3 regions of the Cytobacillus solani genome follow, and region 1 is predicted to be linked to each of the others. Evidence: riboswitches for the same ligand, from Rfam matches in the RefSeq annotation. Region 1 holds a riboswitch; each other region holds the start of a gene.

Region 1 (5,611 bases):
TCCTCTTTGTTTCTCAATTTCCATCCAGTCACTAGTCGCATATTTTCCGGTCTTCTTTCCCTTTACCGTTCCTGCATCCCGAATAGCGCCTCCGAAAAGGAGCAATTTTTCTGTTAATGTCGTTTTACCTGCATCCGGGTGGGAAATAATTGCAAATGTCCGGCGTGATAAAACTTCTTCTTCAAACTTTTTTGCCATTGTTAATTCCTCGCTGACTCTCAAATTTATCGCAAATTACCTATCAGCGCAATTTGAATATTACGCTGAAGGAATTCTCAATTTAATCATACCTTTCATTTTATCGCTCTGAAAAAAAGATTGCAATGCTGCATTTACACATCGTATTGCTTTTTTTCAAGAAGGTTCATGAACTATACTAAGTATAGACAAAACTTTTCGATTTGGAGGTGCTCCGTTGGATTCCATTACCCATACTTTATTTGGGCTTACTTTATACGGAACTGTTGATAAAAAGAAACTAGATAAAAAGCATAAACAAGCCTATCTTGTAACTGCGGTTGGTGCAAGTCTAATTCCGGATATAGATGTTGTTTCCAGCTTTTGGGATACAGAAGGTATGTATCAAATGTGGCATAGAGGAATTACACACTCCATTTTTCTCACCCCTTTATGGGCACTATTTTTTTCACTCCTCTGTCTACTATTGTTTAAGGTTAAGGATATCAAACTGTTTTTTCTCGGCTGGCTTGCAGTCATCATTCATACTACTAGCGATCTATTTAACGCGTGGGGAACAGGTTATTTAGAACCTGTTTCATCCATAAGAATGACATTTGGAACGATCCCCATTGTTGATTTCGTATTATGGATGATTATGGGAATAGCCTATATCTTTTCAAAAAGGAAAAGAACAAAATCCCCATTATATTTTAGAATGGCTTGGATGTTTATCATCCTTCACTTTATGGTACAAACCATACAAGGAGTTTTTATTTACAGCCAATACGATGAAAATTATGATCAAGTGGCACTATCCGCTGGCTTTATTCCTTGGACCTATTCTGTAATTACTAAAAAGGATGAGGAAGTGTCGATTTTTTCTGATAGTCTATTTCAAAAGAAAAGGGAGCAGTATGTATTGCATTCATCTGAAGACGCCAATTTGGACATGCTATTTGATAAACGCCCAGAAGCAAAAACCCTTTATGATTGGGCACCATTTGTTGTCCTTGTGGATGATGACGATCGCATCGGTTTATACGATCCACGGTTTTACCGAAATGGACAATCCTTTTTATTTGAATATATCGAGAAAAACAACTAATTACTTAATTGGAGGAAAGCAATATGCCAGATGAAAAAAATTATGAAGCAGGCTATAGAAAATTTCTTTCAAAAGCAAAAAAATATGTAGATAACCCTCAAGAAACAAATCATTTACTTAAAAAAACTGAAAAGAAAGCAAAAGCGAATAAAGCATCTTTTGCCGGGGTATGGGAGAAATTTCAGCTTCTTATTGAACTTGTTAAGTCTTGGTCAAGCGGAGAATATCGAGCAATATCAAAGAAATCCATCTTGTTCATTATTGCTTCTATTCTTTACTTTGTCTCTCCGATTGATATCATACCGGATTTCTTGATTGGTCTCGGCATTGTTGACGATGCGGCAGTCATTGCATTTGCCATCAAACAACTTACTGATGAATTGGAGAAATATAAGAGCTGGAAACGGAATCAGCCCATTGATGCTGAAGAAAACAAGCAAATGTAATCGAGGTTTTGCTTGTTTTGCCTATGTTGGGCACTTGGTGCTACCTCATGTGACCGCGGTATCCTGTTTTTCACTCTTTGTCGGCACATGTCAATCCTTCTTATGACCGTGGTGACGATTTCTCCACTTACCCTTGGAATCATAATCATGGCACCTCTTCCTGATTACAAAAAAGAACATCTCCACGAATACACTGGAGATGTTCCTATTTAGCAAAGCGATGATTTCCAATTTCTTCAGTCACTGTTTGTGCTCTTAACCATGTACTGCTTGTTTCGTCAGGATTGAAAAAATAGACGGAGTCATTTCCTTTTCCTTCTAGAGCAAGTGCCTCCATGACCGCTTTTTTAGAATTATTATCTGCAGGCTCATTAATAGCTCCATTATCCACTGGTTGAAACTGTCTATCTTCATAAATGACATCTTTTATTTTATCTGGAAAGCGATTGTCTTCCACTCGGTTTAAAACGACTAGCGCAACAGCAACCTTCCCAGCATAAGGCTCCCCTTTTGCTTCAGCATGGACAAGTCTTGCAAGAAGATCCTTTTCTTCTTTTGAAATCGATTTTGGTAAAATTAACTTTTCACCAGGTCGGATTTTTTCTGACTTTTTATGATTAATTTTCATTACATCTATTTCAGATACTCCATATTTCATTCCAATCTCAAAAAGGGAATCACCTTTTTGAACCGTATATATATCAACATGATCTAAAGTTTCAGCATACGTGTAATGTTTATCTGGTTGGAAAAACGGATATGAGAGCATCATGAACCCTGCAAAAACCGCTGCAAGTTTCTTCATTCAATCCCCTCCTTTTTTCTTGCATGAACAACGTATATAACCGTAACATAGAAAACTAAACACCTCCACACCTCAATTTTTTCCATAGAAATGCAGTAAAATAGTGGAATGACTATTTAGATATATTTAATTAGTACTTTTTTCTAGTCAATTAGAACATTTCTGTTATAATGGGTTAGGAATAAAAACGCTTTTGACAAATTAAATAGGCTAAAAATGTGGGGGAACCGTATATCGGTTGAGATTTCATCAGTGAGATGATAACCCTTTGAACCTGATCTGGTTGATACCAGCGGAGGGAACATATTCTAATACATAGATGTGTTTAGTTTATATGCGCCCTGGTTCATGCCAAGGGCGTTTTTATTTTGCAAAAAATCCATACATTCTGGAGAACATAAGTATAAATTACCTGGAGGTTAAAAGGATGAAGAAATGGATAACAATCATTTGCTCCGCACTCTTGCTTACTGGCTGCAGCAGCGGCGACGATCAAGCAAAGGAAAAGGACAAAAAAGACCTGGAAAAGGTTACGGTTGTTCTTGATTGGACACCAAATACGAACCATACTGGCTTATATGTTGCCAAGGATAAAGGTTACTTTAAAGAAGAAGGCCTTGATGTGGAAATTATTATGCCTGGTGAAGCTGGTGCAGATCAGCTAACTGCATCTGGAAAGGCTGATTTCGGGGTAAGTTATCAGGAAAGTATCACACAAGCTCGTGTGCAAGGAGTTCCTCTTGTGTCCGTTGCCGCAGTGATTCAGCATAATACTTCTGGATTTGCTTCACCTGCTGAAAAAAATATCACATCACCAAAAGACTTTGCAGGAAAAACATATGGGGGATGGGGCTCACCTGTTGAGAAATCCGTTCTTGATTCTTTAATGAAAATCGAAAAGGCAAATGTTGCAGATGTTTCAATCGTTAATATGGGCGATGCCGATTTCTTCACAGCTGTTAAACGCGATATTGATTTCGCTTGGATTTATTATGGCTGGACAGGCGTGGAGGCAGAGCTGCGCGGGGAAAAAATTAATATGGTTTATTTAACCGATTATAGCGAAAAGCTTGATTATTATACCCCAGTACTAGCAACAAATGAAAAAATGATTAAGAACAATCCTGAAATAGTAAAAGCTTTTGTTAAAGCGGCATCCAAAGGTTATGGCTATACAATCGAAAACCCTAATGAAGCAGCAGACATCCTATTAAAAGCTGCACCCGATCTAGATGAACAACTTGTGAAAAAAAGCCAGGAATGGTTAGCTCCCCGTTATCAAGACGATGCCTCAAGATGGGGTGAACAAAAGCTAGACGTTTGGAAAAACTATGCAGATTGGATGTTCGAAAACGGTTTGCTTGATAAGAAATTAGAAGCTGAAAAAGCTTTTACAAATGAATTTTTACCTGAATGAGGAGTGTTAAAGTATGGCTAATGCATTAGTAAGTATACAAATCATACCAAAAACTAAAAACGGTGAGGATGTCATTCCCTACGTTGATGAAGCAATTCGTGTAATTGATGCGTCAGGAGTTAAGTATGAGGTTCACCCGCTGGAAACAACTATGGAAGGTGAATTAGAACAATTATTAAGAATCATAGCTGAAATGAACGAAAAAATGATCGAAAAAGGGAGCAGAAATGTCATTTCGCAAGTAAAAATTTTATATCAGCCTTCAGGAATTGAAATGAACGATTTAACGGAGAAATACCGTTCATGATAAACAATTTATTAAAAGGATGGAGACCGGCTCTTGTTCTCCTCCTTTTATTCATTATTTGGGAAATGGCAGTTAAACTAGCTGATATTCCTGCGTGGCTTCTCCCACCACCAACAGATATTCTTAAAGAAGCAATAGAAGGCTGGGGAAATTTTCATGAGCATCTGCAATCAACAATTAAACTTTCGTTGCTCGGATTTGTCATCGGCTCAAGTGTTGGACTGCTGACAGCTATTATCCTTCATCTTATTCCAATGGTTAGAGAATCAATCTACCCTTTGCTGATTTTATCACAGAATGTACCAATCATCGTTCTTGCTCCCCTATTGGTTATTTGGTTTGGCTTTGGCTTAATGCCAAAGATTATTGTCATCACACTTGTCTGTTTCTTCCCCATCACTGTTGCTGCTTTAGATGGGTTTAGACAAACACCAAATGAACTGAAGCATTATATGATGATGGCTGGTGCTAATCGAAGACAGCTTTTCTGGAAGCTTGAGCTTCCTTTTTCCTTGCCAGCTATATTTTCTGGTTTAAAGATTTCAGCTACATATAGCGTGATGGGAGCAGTCATCTCTGAATGGCTCGGAGCCAAATCAGGAATTGGTGTATATATGACGCTTGCTTCCTCTTCCTTTCGAACGGATCGTGTATTTGTTGCTATATTATTTATTATGATATTAAGTCTTTTATTATTTTTGCTCATTCTGCTGGCAGAGCATTTTCTAGTCCGCTGGAAAAGAATGGAGGCTGAAAGAAAATGAGTTTACTTTCAATTGAAAATGTCTCGAAAAGGTTTGGAGAAAACGAAGTTATCCGAGGATTAAGCTTGGATGTGAAAGCGGGTGAATTCGTCTCTATCCTTGGACCGTCTGGCAGTGGAAAAAGTACGATTTTCAACTTAATCGGAGGGCTGCTAACTCCAGATGAAGGAACGATTCGATTACAAAAAGAGAGCATTATTGGAAAGCGCGGTTCCATTAGCTATATGCCGCAAACCCCCTCATTGCTACCATGGCGCACGATTCTCCATAATGTATTATTAGGTCAGGAGCTTCAAGGGAATATCAATCGAGAGAAAGCCATTGAAATGATTGAAAAGGCAGGACTGAAAGAATATATACATTCCTATCCGCATGAATTATCAGGAGGAATGAAACAGCGAGTGGCATTTATTCGTGCGCTCTTAAGCCCGCAGCCTATCATTCTGCTGGATGAACCTTTTTCCGCTCTCGACGAATGGACAAGGCTCGGTATGCAAAAGTGGCTTCTCGATATTTGGGATTCGCATAGACCAACCATCCTCTTTGTTACCCATAATATTGAGGAAGCACTTTTCCTTTCGGATCGT
Region 2 (5,611 bases), 860 kb from region 1:
CCTGTTCGGTGCTCTAATGTAAAATAAGTTGTAAAAAGTGTTGCGAAAAGCATAATTTCGGCACCAAGGAAAATCCAGAAACCGAATATATTTAGATTATTTTGCCCAGTACTATATTCAAGAGGTTGCGAGTGATCTAGTTTCATAATTTAGCCCCCCCTGTTTTCTCTTCCGTTTCTTTAATTTCTTCAATAGAAATATAACGTCCGTGATCTTTTTCGAATGAGCGCAATACCAAACATGCGAAGATTCCGATTGTTGAAAGGATGACAAGCGGCCAGATAGCAAATACAAATGAAAAGCCCCATACAAAGAAGATTGAACATAAGATAAATGGCATGCCACTGTTATTTGGCATATGAATTTTGTCTAACTTAGCTGGGAAAAGTACATGTCCCTTTTTCTTAGAATCCCAGAATGGCTGAATAGAATTCACTTGTGGTGTAATTGCAAAATTATATTCAGGAACTGGTGTATTTGTTGCCCATTCTAATGTACGAGCATCCCATGGGTCTGAACCGATATTTCTTGGTGAATAACGAATGCTATAATAAACATTGTAGACGATTAAAGCGAAAGCTATTGCCATAATCCCTGCACCAACAAATGAAATCATATTCAATGCACCGAAGCCAGTTGCTTCAGAGTAAGTGTACATACGACGCGCTTGCCCATCTAGACCAGTAATATACATTGGGAAGAATGCAAGAACAAAGCCGATTGAGAGGAGCCAGAACGTCCATTTCCCGATTCGTTCATTTAACATAAAGCCAAACATTTTTGGCCAATAATACGTAAGACCTGCAAGCATCGCAAATACAACACCAGGAATAATTGTATTATGGAAGTGAGCAACTAAGAACATTGTATTATGATATTGGTAATCAGCTGCTGACATCGCAAGCATGACCCCTGTCACTCCGCCAATTGTGAAAAGTGGGATAAATCCTATTGAATAAAGCATAGGAACGGTAAACCGAATCTTCCCTTTCCACATGGTGAATAACCAGTTGAAAATCTTAACCCCAGTTGGTACAGCAATCGCCATCGTTGTGATCGAGAAGAAGCTATTCGATGCTGCCCCTTGACCCATTGTAAAGAAATGGTGAGCCCATACTAAACATGAAAGTACTGAAATGATAACCATAGAAGCGACCATTGATTTATAGCCATATAAATTTTTGCTTGAGAAAGTAGAAATTATCTCGCTGTATATTCCGAAAGCTGGCAAAATCAAGATATATACCTCAGGATGTCCCCAAACCCAGAATAGGTTCGCCCAAAGCATATCCATACCGCCGTTCGAACTTGTAAAGAAGTTGGTTGCAAAAAGTCGGTCCATTGTTCCCATAGCAAGAGCCACTGTTAAAACTGGGAACACTGTAACAATGATAAGGTTTGCAACTAAAGTAGACCATGTGAACATTGGCATTTTCATCATAGTCATACCAGGGGCTCTCATTTTCATAATCGTTGTGATCATATTAATACCTGTCATTAAAGAACCAAGTCCAGATATTTGGATCGCGATCATATAATAATTCGTTCCAACGGATTCGCTAAATTCATTTCCTGCAAGCGGGAAATATGATGTCCACCCCGCATCAGGTGAACCTCCAATGACAAATGAGATGTTAAATAGCATTGCTCCCATGAAAAATAGCCAGAAACTAATTGCATTTAAACGTGGGAACGCAACATCACGCGCGCCAATTTGTAATGGCACAATGTAGTTCATAAATGCAAATATGAAAGGCATCGCCATAAAAATGATCATAACGACCCCATGTGTAGTAAAAATTTCATTATAGTGTTGTGCATCAAGTAATTTACTATCTGGTGTAGCAAGCTGAGCACGCATCATGATGGCATCTACCCCACCACGAAAAAGCATCAGCAATGCGGATATTAAATACATTAAACCAATTCGTTTATGGTCAACCGTTGTCAACCATTCACGCCATAAATAGCCCCATTTTTTAAAATAGGTTAATCCAGCAATAATTGCGATCACTGTTAGCCCAATAACAACCATTGATGCATAAATTGCAGGACTTGGATGTGGTATGGCAAAGCGTTCAAAGAATTCCATCCGTATGTTTCTCCTTTCGAGAAAAGTTATTTTACTATTCTGTTATTCTTAATGATTGCTATGATCTGAATGATTTTCTTCTGATTCGTGAGAATCAGAATGTCCTTCATGTGTTTCTTCTGTTGATTCACTGTCTGATGAACCATGGTCATGCTCAGGTGGTGGTGCGAATTCTAAATGAGTTCCAGTGAAAGTCATTTGACCAAGGTGTCCAGGCTTTAATAATTCATTGTATTTTTCTTCAGAAAGTGGATCAGCCGTTTCTTTTACTTCCTTTACCCAATCATCGAAATCTTTTTGAGACATGGCAGTGACATTGAATGCATTTTCAGCAAACCCTTTTCCGCTGAAGTTAGCATTACGACCCATAAATTCGCCAGGTTCGTCTGCAGCTAAGTGCAATGTTGTAATCATGTCAGCCATTGCATATTTTTGACCGCCTAGTTGTGGAACCCAGAAACTTGTAATCGGTCCATTTGAATATAATTTAAATTCAAGTGCACGGTCTGTTGGTATATATAAATAATTGACTGTTTCAATGTTTTCTTCAGGATAACTAAAATGCCATTTCCAGTTGGACGATGAAGCATAGACAACCAATGGTTCTTGTTCTTCATAGCCTTTCGGAGCAGACTCAACGATATAGTTACTTTGTACGGAAACGAATGATAAATAAGCAACAATTATCACAGGAATTCCTACACAAATTGCTTCGACCCATGGATTCCCTTCCATGTGAGGTGGTTCATAGTCTTCACTTTGTTTTGAAGCGCGGAATTTCACCAACACATATATTAAAATAGCAAAAACAACAATAACAACTACCGACATAATTCCTATCGATAATAGTATGTCATTGGCTTGCCTTTCAGCTTGAGGCCCTTTAGGATCAAAGACCGTTAATGGTTCACATCCTGTTAACACAGTGACAATAGTGAAAAATACCGCTAATACAGCCCATTTCAATTTCATAACAGGGGCTCCTTTCTTATTAGAAATCAAAAAAACCAATTATTGTGTACATATTTTCACAATCTTCAACAAAAGAACACCTAAACATGTTCTTGCTGGTTCATTTACAATATTAACATGTTGTTAACGAAAAGAATGTGACAAATAACCGAAGGAATATTTTTACTTTATTGGATCAACTAATATATCGAAATAACAATGAATACATATAAACATTGCATTTAAACTACTTTCTTAGAGGAAAAAATAACTTTTGAAGCTGATTCAGATTTCAAAAGTTGTTCACATATTTGTAAAATTATTAAAAAGTTCTCGTAATTCTCTGTTAAATCTTTCGAATCAGTTTTTCTGAAATAATGATTATTTTTCCATATTCAATATATTTTTCCAGTAGCAACTCTCTTTTCTTCACATAATTATCCACTAAATATGATGATTCAAAAATAGTATTACATTTCATTTTCAATAAATAAAAATCCTCTCTAAAAAGTTTAGAGAGGATTTTTTATCTTTCACGAAGCTTTGTTATGTGTTATAGCCAATGAGTCATTTTTTCTAATAATTATTTGCGGTGCAGTGGCAATGACAAGTACGACAACAATTGAACATAGTACCCATGATCCAAGTGCTGTTGCTCCATTTACTGCAAAAGAGAATAGAAACGGTGACATGCCTTCTGGTGCATAGCTGCCAAAAAATAAAATACCAGCACAGAAATGCCAGAAATAGCGAGCAAGACTTCCGATAAATATAGCTGCTACAATCCAAGTAAGCGCAGTTTTCTTTTTTCCATATCTCAGATCTTTTTGAATGAAATTGTAAAATAGTCCAGCAAAACCGATGAATGCAAAAGCCAAGACATATTCAATAAATGTTTGTACAGGTGTTACTATCCAAGCATCTCCCATGACAATTTGGAGAATGCCCCACATAAAGCCAGAAATCATACTTACACGAAACCCCCATCGAAAGGCCAAGATGAAGATGGGCAGCATGGCAACTGAAATTGATATATTGGGCGTTGGCTTGATTGATGGCAATAAATCCAAAATAATGGCAAATGCTGCAAAAAATGAAGCCTCAATCAATGCGATTAAACTTAATTTTTTCATAAAAATACTCCCCTTTTCAAATGGTACGACACCTCAAGGGGAGAATAAGCATACAAAACAAAAAAACACCTATTCAATCCACATTCCTGCGCTAGAATTATCTAACAGGTTCGAAGGGTCAGAACAGCGAACTGTTCACTCTCAGCTTTACGCTCCCCTTGTGGTTACGTTTATTTAATATCCTATGTAATTATATCTTGCTTTCCAATATTTGTGAAGGGGAAATAGTACTTTTAAGGATATCTTTGCTATATAAGTTATTTAACAATATTTTCTAGTTTTTACATAAATCATCTACTATTCACACATATGTTTCGTACTTATAATGAAAAGGTACAATGAGGAGGGAAAAAGTTGAAATTAAATTTTAGAAAAGCTTCAACAATTGTTCCGATTATTGTAGGCTTATTAGTTATAGCAACAGCCATTTTCTTTGTTGTTCAGAATGGGAATAAATCCGTAACAGTCCCCTATTCTTCTGTCGAAGAATTGATTGCATCGCAAAATGGGGAAATGGTTACAATAAATGAACATATAAATGGAAAACTTACGATTATTACTGGTGATGGTAAATTTATTTCACATGTCCCGCCAAATAGTCAATTGATTGGTAAATTAGTAGAAAATTATCATGTTGAATATACATTTTCATCTAGTAGTCCATATACACCATGGATTTTGGGCGGGCTCGCTGTCTTAATTACTGCCATAGGCATTTATTTATATAAGTCTGGCAGAGGCGGCCTTGGTGCAACAAATACAATGAAGCAAAGTGTATCGAGGGCAAAGCCGCTTCCACCTATTTCTCTTGCTGATGTTGGAGGAATTCAAGGTGAAATGAAAGATGAGATCATGCAAACTCTTTCTATTTTGAAAGAACCGGAACGTGCAATTCAAATGGGTTTAAAGCAACCGAAAGGGATACTATTATATGGTCCTCCTGGAACAGGGAAAACATTGCTGGCACAAGCGATTGCTAAAGAGCTAGGTGCAACCTTCTTTTCAACGAGCGGCTCAGCATTTAATGAAATGTTTGTAGGTGTTGGTGCATCCCGCGTGCGAACATTGTTCCAAAATGCAAGGAAGCAAAAGCCTGCAGTCGTTTTTATCGATGAAGTCGATGCCCTTGCTGGTAAAAGAAAGCAGCATGGCGGTGAAGAAAGTGAGAAGACGTTAACTGAACTTCTAGTACAGCTAGATGGCGGACACTCTAATGATGGCATTCTTTTCATTGCGGCGACAAATCGGAAAGATATGCTTGATGATGCCTTTCTTCGACCTGGCCGGATTGACTTTTCGTTTCATGTGCCTCTTCCTGATACGAAAGGAAGAAAAGAAATTATCGAGATTCATACGAAAAATAGAAAATTAGCTACAAATGTAATGAACTCTCTTGAAGAACTTGCTGAAAGCACTTCTGGTTTTTCCGGTGCCG
Region 3 (5,611 bases), 780 kb from region 1:
CATGGTTAATATAAGCACCAGTAAGCGCATCCACATTATCAGTCGCAAGTGACGACATTAAATCCCAGCCAACATCGGTCATTTTCACTTTATTCATGTCTCCGCCAACTTTCTTTACAATCGTAGAAACGACTGCTTCATTGACAGATGCTGATGGATACCCAATATTTTTCCCTTCCAAATCCTTTGGTGATTGTATTCCGCTATCCTTTTTAAACATGATTGCATCAAGTGAATGTCTGACAAGAGCAGCGACTGATACTACCGGAATCCCTTCTGCTCTTGAGACTAAAAGCTGTGTTTGGTAGCTGATTGCCAAGTCGACCTTTCCAGTAGCCGCAAGCTTCAACGGATCATTCGTATCTGCAGGCATCTCAATGTTGACGTTTAGCCCTGCATCGGCAAAGTAGCCCTTTTCTTTTGCAGTATAAATAGCTGTATGTACTGCATTTGGATACCAATCTAGCATGATGCTAATATCTTCTAGCTTCTCTTTCTCATTGCTATTTGTATTATTTTCTGAACAAGCTGTAAGCAGCATTGCCATTATTAAAATAAGAAACAAAATTCTTTTCATCTACTAACCAACTCCAGTTGTTTGTTATTCTGTATTTTTCCAGTGTAATGCTTTCTTTTCAATAGCTGTCATGACGGAAAAAAGAAGGATGCCAATGATCGTCAATATCGTGATGGCTGCAAAAACCCCTTCTGCATTTAAATTGCCAGACATTCGCCTGCTGTAATAACCCAACCCTTCACTTGCACCAAGCCATTCGCCAATCGTCGCTCCAACAAGTGCATAGACTGTTGCAAGCTTCAACCCAGAGAAAAAGGATGGCAAAGCCATTGGAATGTTCAGCTTTGTAAACGTGTGCCATCGTGTTGCACCCATCGATCGAAGTAGCTCGATATATTCTTTATCCCCTGACTTAAGACCATCATATGTACCAACAACAATTGGAAAAAATGAGATTAATACGGTCACGGCAACCTTGCTCCATAACGTATAGCCAAACCAAAGGACAAAGATTGGTGATAGGGCAATAATCGGCATCATCTGTGAAATCAGTACAGCAGGATATAACATTTTCTCAACTGTTTTTGAAAAAAACATCCAAACTGCAAGTAATACACCGCCTATAACTGATATAAAAAAGCCGATGAAAAATTCAAGCATGGTTGCGCTTAAATGCTCCAAAACTAATGGCCGCCAATTTTCCAGGATCATCACAATGACGCTGGTTGGGGCAGGTATAATAAATGAAGGGATTATCTCTCCCCTGACTAGCCATTCAAATACGATTAATAGTAAACTTGCAAAAACGATAAATAGACTATAACTCTGAATCCATCTCTTAATCTGTTTCATTGGCAATCTTTTTCTCCAGTTCGTGTCGCAATCCAGCCAATTCTGTTGAATGCAGCAGGTCAGGAAATCGTGGACGCGGCAGATCTACATTTATTTCTTCTATCTTTTTGTCTGGGTGCAGCAGGATGATTCTGTCACTAAGAAGACATGCTTCCTCCAGGTCATGGGTTATAAACAAAACCGTTTTATTTAGCTCCTGCCAAATGGATAACAGCCATGCTTGCATCTCTCTTTTGGTAAATGCATCAAGAGCGCCGAACGGTTCATCTAGCAATAGCAAGTCTTTGCCTGTCAGCAGTGCCCGAAGGAAGGCTGCACGCTGCCGCATCCCTCCAGACAATTGTTTAGGCAGGGCGTTTTCATATTCAATCAGGCCAACATGATTCAGCCAATTTCTTGCTTCTTCTCTAGTAATCTGTAAATCCTTCCGGAATTCCGCTGCAATTATGATATTATCAATGATTGATCGCCATGGAAGCAGCAGGTCTCGCTGGGGCATATAGCCAACATCCCCAAGCGAAATGGACTTGCCGTTTATGGATATTTCTCCTTCATCTTGTTTAAGCAGGCCAGTTACCAATTTTAATATCGTGCTTTTGCCTGTGCCGCTTTTGCCAATGAGAGAGACGAATTCCCCACGATTTACTTGCATACTTAATTCCGAGATCACTTTGTTGTGTTGGTTTCCTTTATTCGTAAATGTGTAGGAAACATTTTTTAACACGAGCGTCATTTCTTCACCCACTTACAGTTATATAGGCCATTCTTGCTTGTAATAGTTCATTTCCCAGAATAAATATTCGTACTTTGAGGTCATTTGAAAATGCTCCTCAAGGATGGCGAGCTCCCGTTCTGGCTTTCCTTCCGCTAATTCATCCATCAGCCGTATAAGCCACTTTGCTCCTTCACCGAAGGTTTCAGAATCGTATGTTTCAATCCATTTGCCATATCGATTTGTCTCAATTTGATTTCCATATTGTTTTCTAAGCAATTTCCCAATCTCCCAGTAATCCCATGCACAAGGCAATAGACAAGCAACGACCTCGGCTAAACTGCCATTTTGGGCAACGTTTAACATATAGCGTGTATACGCAAGATTAACTGGTGTTGGCTTTGTAGCTTCTAACTCCTCACGGGAAATGCCAAATTCAGCAGCAAACTGGCGATGAAGCTCCATTTCAACATTTAATGTCTCATCGAGAATTTGAGCGAACTTCCCCATCGTATGTAGATCTTGTGCTTTTAGGACACCCACGGCAAATAGCTTTGCGTAATCGATTAAATACACATAGTCCTGTTTCATATAGTGAATGAATTTTTCCTCATCTAATTGACCTTTTCCAAGCTCTTGAACAAAGGGATGATTATGATTCTTCTCCCAGATCGGCTGAACATTTTCAAACAGCCTATCAGTGAATTTCTTTATTTTTACAATATCCATTTTATTTCCTCCTTCGAATTTCAATTAAAGCAAAAATAAAACCGCTTTCCAAATGTGGAAAGCGGTTAAATCATTACGCACAAATAGTCGTAATCATCTTACCTACTTCCCTACGCTAGTATGATCTAGATCAGGTTCAAAGGGTTACTTCTCAGCCATAAGGCGCCCCTAGCAGAAAAAAGTATTTAGTTAGTATTTAAGTATAAAAAACCCCCACTCTTTTAGACATATGAGTGGGGGTTGATGTATACGTAAGTGTTCAACCATTTACCACTTCCCTACGCCAGTGTGAACTAGATCAGGTTCAAAGGGTTTAGAACGGCCGTTCAATCTCAGTCTTTTACAAGACACCCCTAGTGTTTCTTATTTGAATTCAATTCATAGCATACCATGTATTTTGAATATTGCAAGCAAAAATGATTAAATATTTAAAGCCTCCTCTAATACTTCTACACGCCAGCCAAACGGGTCTTCATGTGTACCGTATTGAATCCCTGTTAGTGTATCATATAATTTTTTCGCAAGTTCCCCGGTTTCTCCATTATTGATTTCAAGTTGTTCATTTTGCCAGAAGAACTCCCCAATTGGCGAGATGACAGCAGCTGTACCCGTACCAAAAGCTTCTTCTAAAGTCCCTTCTTTATGTGCCTGATAGATTTCTTCCATTGAAATTTTTCGTTCAGAAAAAGGAATATTCCAATGTTCAATTAACTGAATGATTGAATCACGGGTAACACCGTCTAAGATGCTTCCATTTAAAACAGGTGTGATGACCTCCCCGTTTATCTTGAAGAATACATTCATGCTGCCGACTTCCTCGATATATTTCTTTTCTTTTCCGTCAAGCCAAAGAACTTGGGAGTATCCCGAATTTCCTGCCATTTCTTGTGCTTTTAAGCTGCCAGCATAGTTGCCAGCTGTTTTTGCATTACCAGTCCCGCCTTGAACTGCACGAACAAATTCTTGTTCAACGGAAATTTTCACTGGATTAATGCCTTCCTTATAATAAGCCCCAACAGGGGATAAAATGATCATAAATCGATAACTGTTTGAAGGTGCGACACCTAAGAATGGCTCAGTTGAGATGATAAATGGGCGTATATAAAGAGAAGTGCCCTCATATGAAGGGATCCAGTCCTTTTCAATAGAAAGCAATTGTTTTAATGCATATAACGCAAATTCCTCATCAATTGGAGGCATGCAAAGTCTCGCATTCGAACGATTCATTCGTTCCATATTTTTTTCCGGTCTAAATAATAAAACTTGTCCTTCTTTTGAGAGATATGCCTTCAACCCTTCAAATACTGTTTGCCCATAATGAAAAATCATTGCCGATGGTTCCAATGTGACAGGTTGATAAGGAATAATTCGCGGGTCATACCAGCCTTTTTCTGTAGAATAATCCATCACAAACATATGATCTGTAAAATGTCTTCCAAACTGAAGCTGGTCAAATGCCGGTTTTTGTTTTCTCGCTGCGGTTAAGCTGATTTCCATTTGATAGTCTCTCATCCACTTCTTCTCCCTGTCTTTTTAATATGTAATTCTCATGAGTTTTTTGCTTAAAAGCCTTGCTGTTTTTCAACTCTTTTAAGCGGTACTTAGTAAAAGTGAATTATTTATTTTTACAATTATCCTCCAATTCATATACTTTGTCGAGTGATTTTTTAAAAAATTCGAAAAATAAATAATTATGTTCTCCTGTCTACTTCCAAGTATATTAATGATGGAACAGATACTCTTTTTCCATATTACAAATAAAAAAGGGATGGTTTACTTAAACCATCCCTTTTCCTTCGATTGTGTAATCGCTTCTATTCGGTTTTTAACCTCAAGCTTGTCAAGTATTTGTGAGATATAGTTTCTGACTGTTCCTGTTTTGATTTTGAGCTCGTCAGCAATTTCTTTTGTGTTTTTCCCATCTGCAACAAGCTCAAGAACTGCTTTTTCGCGTTCGGTAAGCGGATTTTCTTCACTGTATACATCATCCATTAGTTCAGGTGCATAGATCCGTCTTCCGTCCATAACCATTCGTATGGAGCTAGCTAACTCTTCACTCGGGCTATCTTTCAGTAAATACCCACTCACACCTGCTTGTAGAGCCCTTTGAAAATAACCAGAACGTGCAAAAGTTGTTAAAATAATGACTTTACAACCGAATCCTTTTAACTCTTCAGCTGCTTCAAGTCCACTTTTCTCAGGCATTTCAATATCCATGATACAAATATCAGGTTGATGGTGCTTAACTAAAGTGACGGCTTCCTTTCCATTATTTGCTTTTCCGACCACTTCCATATCTTCTTCCAGGTTGAGCAAGGATCCTAATGCACCAAGCATCATCCGCTGATCTTCAGCAATTACAATTCTAATCATTCTTGCTCCTCCTTTTTAAGTCTGTTTTACAACACTTGGTACTTTCATTGTAATCGTCGTTCCATCAATCGTTTTTACATCTAAGCTGCCGTTCACAAATTCTAGCCGTTCTTTTATTCCAAGTAAACCACTGCCCTTAGAGAAGTAATATTGGTCAGGAATACCGATACCATCATCCTTAATTATAATGCATACTTCATTTGCTGATTGCTCAAATTTAATTTGGCAGAATGTCGCCTTGCTATGTTTTACGACATTTGTTACTGCTTCTTTCATACACATGCTAAGAAGATTTTCAAGAAAGATTGAAATACTTAGATGATTTACATCATTCTCAACAATAAGTGAGATTTCTGCTGCTTGAAGGATTTGTTTGACACGGATAATCTCCTCTTCCAAGCGAATCCCTCGCATTTGCGAGACCATTG

What was found. Region 1 has a riboswitch for thiamine pyrophosphate ahead of FI644_RS00035 (ABC transporter substrate-binding protein). Riboswitches for the same ligand answer to the same signal wherever they lie in the genome.
Region 2: linked by a shared signal. The riboswitch ahead of thiT (energy-coupled thiamine transporter ThiT) and the one ahead of FI644_RS00035 (ABC transporter substrate-binding protein) in region 1 are both predicted to bind thiamine pyrophosphate.
Region 3: linked by a shared signal. The riboswitch ahead of tenA (thiaminase II) and the one ahead of FI644_RS00035 (ABC transporter substrate-binding protein) in region 1 are both predicted to bind thiamine pyrophosphate.

What each region holds. Positions count from the first base shown of each region.
Region 1 is NZ_CP041305.1:3,539-9,149, forward strand. Features, by position in the region: gene FI644_RS00015 (peptide chain release factor 3) at 1-198, opposite strand, end outside; gene FI644_RS00020 (metal-dependent hydrolase) at 416-1,285, shown strand; gene FI644_RS00025 (YkvA family protein) at 1,309-1,731, shown strand; gene FI644_RS00030 (cell wall hydrolase) at 1,937-2,536, opposite strand; TPP riboswitch at 2,747-2,854, shown strand; gene FI644_RS00035 (ABC transporter substrate-binding protein) at 2,964-3,953, shown strand; gene FI644_RS00040 (thiamine-binding protein) at 3,967-4,260, shown strand; gene FI644_RS00045 (ABC transporter permease) at 4,257-5,024, shown strand; gene FI644_RS00050 (ABC transporter ATP-binding protein) at 5,021-5,611, shown strand, end outside.
Region 2 is NZ_CP041305.1:4,349,859-4,355,469, reverse strand. Features, by position in the region: gene qoxC (cytochrome aa3 quinol oxidase subunit III) at 1-146, opposite strand, end outside; gene qoxB (cytochrome aa3 quinol oxidase subunit I) at 143-2,092, opposite strand; gene qoxA (cytochrome aa3 quinol oxidase subunit II) at 2,141-3,064, opposite strand; gene thiT (energy-coupled thiamine transporter ThiT) at 3,577-4,176, opposite strand; TPP riboswitch at 4,243-4,345, opposite strand; gene FI644_RS21865 (AAA family ATPase) at 4,531-5,611, shown strand, end outside.
Region 3 is NZ_CP041305.1:4,434,983-4,440,593, reverse strand. Features, by position in the region: gene FI644_RS22310 (ABC transporter substrate-binding protein) at 1-577, opposite strand, end outside; gene FI644_RS22305 (ABC transporter permease) at 602-1,369, opposite strand; gene FI644_RS22300 (ABC transporter ATP-binding protein) at 1,356-2,102, opposite strand; gene tenA (thiaminase II) at 2,121-2,810, opposite strand; TPP riboswitch at 2,901-2,990, opposite strand; TPP riboswitch at 3,069-3,175, opposite strand; gene FI644_RS22290 (branched-chain amino acid aminotransferase) at 3,231-4,322, opposite strand; gene FI644_RS22285 (response regulator transcription factor) at 4,584-5,183, opposite strand; gene FI644_RS22280 (sensor histidine kinase) at 5,199-5,611, opposite strand, start outside.